2 regions of the Bacillus sp. P4_E1 genome follow, and region 1 is predicted to be linked to the other one. Evidence: predicted binding sites of a transcription regulator. Region 1 holds the regulator's gene; the other holds the start of a gene.
The links. Region 1 encodes LexA, which represses DNA repair genes until DNA is damaged. Its sites were predicted from a motif close to CGAACATATGTTCG; they were not measured.

Region 1 (2,213 bases):
TTTTTCATTTTACAATTTCGGATTTCAAACGCCTACATTGACTATATTAGTACCTGAACGTTCTTATCAAGAGATAAAAGTAAATTCATCCGCTGGACAAATAGAAATAAGTAATGTGAAAAGTGACCGCGTAAGTGTTGAAACACTCGCCGGAGAAGTGGATTTGAAACATGTAACAGCAAAGAGTGTGGAGGGGTCTACAAAAGCTGGTGAGGTGAATTTTAAAAAAGTAATAGGGAAAGTAACAGCAAAAACGGCTAGTGGGGATATAGATATTATTGATCATGATTCTAAATATGATTTAGAGGTAAGTTCAACTGCTGGAGATGTAGATATTACTTTATTGGAAAAACCACGAGATGCAGTTATAACTGGGCAAACTGCTGCTGGAGACGTGACAATTTTTAATGAAGACAATAAAAATATAACGATTGGTAATGGTAGTAAAAAGATTAGCGGTAAAACCGCTGCTGGAGATGTTACTATTGAAACGCGTTAATAATTAATGAAACGCATTCTTTTGAATGAACGGAAATCTATCAAAATATAAAAAGAAGATAATTACCTATATAAATAAGGGAATTATCTTCTTTTTATTATTTTTAATGTAAATCACGATATACGCCAATTACTTTTCCAATAACTGACACTTGTTTTAAAATAATAGGTTCTAGTGAAGAGTTTTCCGGTTGTAGACGGAAATGATCTTTTTCTTTATAGAAACGTTTAACAGTTGCTTCGTTATCTTCTGTTAAAGCAACTACAATTTCACCGTTGTATGCAGACTGTTGTTGGCGAACAACAACTAAATCACCATCAAAGATACCGGCTTCAATCATGCTATCTCCAGAAATGCGTAACATAAACACTTGATCTGCTCCAGCAACGATACTAGCTGGAAGTGGGAAGTGATCTTCTACACTTTCGACTGCTGTAATCGGTAAACCGGCAGTAACTTTTCCGATGATTGGAACTTGAATAACAGATTGTGTTTCCGTTCGGTTGTCACCTAAAATTTCAATTGCGCGTGGTTTTGTTGGATCGCGTCGAATATATCCCTTTTCTTCTAGTCGTGATAAATGTCCGTGCACTGTAGAACTAGAAGCAAGGCCGACTGCTTGACCGATTTCACGTACGGAAGGTGGATATCCTTTTTCTTGTACTTTTAGCTTAATAAAGTCGAGAATGTCTTGCTGGCGTTTCGTTAACTTTTCCATGTTTTCTAACACCTCGTTTTCTTTCATTTTTCTTATTATTAAGTATAACATGCGAAAAAACATTCTACAAACATAAGTTCGAACGAAAGGCAAATTTATGATACACTATAAGGAAAATATAGTGAGAAAGAAGGGTTCAAAATGAATGCAATTATTTATGCACGTGTGAGCACAACAAAAGAAGCACAGGAAACATCATTATTGCGTCAAAAAGATGAATTATTGCATTTAGCTGAGCGCTATCAAATGGATGTTACAAAGGTAATTGAGGAGCAGGCTAGCGGTTATACAATTGAACGTGATGGCATATTAGAAGTGCTAGATACAATTCGAGATGAACAAGTTGATGTACTACTTATACAAGATGAAACGCGTCTTGGTAGAGGAAATGCAAAGATTGCGTTAATGCATTGTTTACATAAAGAGGGGATAAAAGTTTATACGCACACGCATAGTGGTGAATTACAGCTTTCAGATTCTGATTCGATGGTGCTAAATATAATTGGGATCGTTGAAGAGTATCAAAGAAAGATCCACAATTTAAAAATTAAACGTGGCATGCAAAGAGCAGTGGAGAAAGGATTTCGTCCAGAAAATAATTTGAAAAATCGTCATTTAAGCGTAGGACGTGAGAAAAAAGAAGTGCCAATTGAGGAAATTGTACGTTTGCGCCGGAATGAATTAACTTTTGAAGAAATTGCAGCAACACTTCGTGGTTTTGGTCATGATGTTTCAAAAGCAACTGTACATCGAAGGTATGTAGAATATACAAAGCAATTGCTTGATAAAGAGGAATAACTATTGTATGATAATAATCAGTTTTGAGTAGAAGGGGGATTCGAGATGCCAAGTCAAGAACTCATTGAACGCATTAACTTCTTAGCGAAAAAAGCAAAAGCTGAAGGCTTAACTGAAGAAGAACAACGTGAGCGCCAATCGCTTCGTGAACAATATTTAAAAGGATTTCGTCAAAATATGTTAAACGAATTAAAAGGA
Region 2 (2,213 bases), on a different contig from region 1:
TTGATTAAACAAAGCTTCAAACATTTTTCTATTCCGGAATATTTGTCAAATGAACCAATTAGACTATACCTTCATATAGTAATGCAAACAATTACTTATAAAGCAGGTGAAAATTATGCCCTCAGTTGTTGGGAATTTAGTTGTACAAAATAGTAACGGATCTTTCAACTTAGGTGATTTCTACAATGTTTCTCCAAAAGAGAATACGAAAGCTTATAACGGCTCTGGCGCATCTAACGTTGGTTTCGTAGTGAACACTTTTAGTGGGGTTAGCGCGACTAATACATTTGATTCTGATCTAGCAGATCAAAACCAAGTTGGTACGGCCTAACCAGATCTGTAATCATTTTTGTATAACATTTTAAAATTTGTCTATACTATACTCAGGCTGATACACAGCTATCATTGATTTTTTGAGTGCCAATCTTTTTCTCCCTTTCCCTGGGACTAAGCAGCTAGCTTGTAGCTAGCTTCTTTTTCATTTAGTTCTTCACCTCTTCAAAAAATTAGGTTTTAACAGGTAGCCTGACTCACAGCCGAATTTTGAGGTGTGAATCTGCCTGTCCGTAAATAGCTAGATAAATTAAAGAAGCTAAACTTCAAAATTCAGCTTCTTTTAGGTTACATCAATTATGTCCATTGCAGAAAATATATATGTTTTATAAAATGCATCTGTACATTTTACAATTTGTTGAATTGGATTTATATGAACCACTGTCATATAACTCGTAAGTATGTATCCTTCTTCAAAATATGTCACTAACATCTCTTCTTCAGACAATAATGAAGTTAATAATTTGTCTGAAATGCTGTCTTTCGCTTCATTTGTTATTAGCGGTCTTTGGACTTTTAATTTCTCTCCAATAATTTTTTTCATACTTAATAATTGTTCCGACATTACTGTAAACGGAACCCACTCTCTTCCTTTTTCCTGTATCTTTACATAATTCATTTTCTTTACTCCTCAATTTTCTATATCTATCCATTCTTGAACTACCCCACTTTCACTTCGTTTAGAAGTGGGGGATTCCTAAGTAAAGAGTTCTATCGAACTCTAATTTATTAGGCTATCTCCGCAGCCCTTGCGGTTAGAAGCCTTATCGCTTCATTCTTTATCCATCTCTTATTTATACGTAGCGTAGCTTTCCAATTCAAAACTATTTATGAATTTGTAGACATCTCCACTTCGAAAGAACATTCGTTCTAATTATACACGAACGAACGTTCTTACGGAAGTGCAACATGTAAATTTTTCAAACAAAATGCAACTTTAATATATGAAGTTTATTCATACTCATTTATTACTCCCTTTTATTAATCAAATTTCTTTGCACTTCCTATCGCATCATAGAATACGTGTAGCAACAATAAAAGCGACTCCACCTAATGTGAAGCCGCTTTTATTGAACTAATTATATTTCTAATTTTACTTTTCTATCCTAACTAACGTTCTTTCTGGAATACAAATTTCAGCTATATCTCATTAACCATCCTTCAACAAAAGCATACACTTTTATTATGAACGAACTCACAAAGCTTTAGAAACTTATGATGTAAAACAATTCATTCCTCATAAGTTTCATACATATCGACAATTACTACCATTTATCCTGCTATTTGTAGGCAGTAAGATTCACACTCATCAATTTTTCACTTTCTTTATTGAATATGCTTGGGTTGCATTATAATATGTAATTCTCTCTCTGTTTCTGTTTTTTTCGGATTCCGATAATATTCCAGTTTATATTCTAATACTTCATACTCAACCATCCCAATCTTTATCCCTTTTGTTTCTTTTAATACAGCTAATAGAACGCTTATATTTTCATTAGATGATTCAAAAATTTTCCCTCCGCCTTCTCTCTTAAAAATAACTTTCATATATTCTCCCCCAAATTAATTTAATAATCTAGTAAATATAAAAATATTCATCCTATTTTAATAAAGTGAAGGCTAATAATCAGTGGGGTTTTACGAGCAGTAAGACTCCCACAAATAGCGGGATAAATAATTCTTATCATCATTAAGAACATCCTTTTGTACTAAATGTTCAACATGTCACTTCCTATAAAGTTAATTTATACTCCAATAAATATGATATGTACCATTCTTTAAATTATGTCCTCAATTCACTCTCCAAGAAAATATATTTAGTTTATATTTAACAAAATTAATTAACTAAAACATTATCATTTCAACATTTTGCGAATTTA

Region 2: AC1DS7_RS01970 (YolD-like family protein) is a predicted target of LexA. The motif match lies at 1,188-1,201, and genes of this name have one in related genera.

Annotation. Positions count from the first base shown of each region.
Region 1 covers NZ_JBFUIV010000019.1:94,008-96,220, reverse strand. The annotation lists gene AC1DS7_RS22690 (DUF4097 family beta strand repeat-containing protein) at 1-499, shown strand, start outside; gene lexA (transcriptional repressor LexA) at 603-1,217, opposite strand; gene AC1DS7_RS22680 (YneB family resolvase-like protein) at 1,359-2,015, shown strand; gene AC1DS7_RS22675 (DUF896 domain-containing protein) at 2,061-2,213, shown strand, end outside.
Region 2 covers NZ_JBFUIV010000001.1:409,750-411,962, forward strand. The annotation lists gene gerPF (spore germination protein GerPF) at 116-331, shown strand; gene AC1DS7_RS01970 (YolD-like family protein) at 617-952, opposite strand; gene AC1DS7_RS01975 (hypothetical protein) at 1,660-1,881, opposite strand.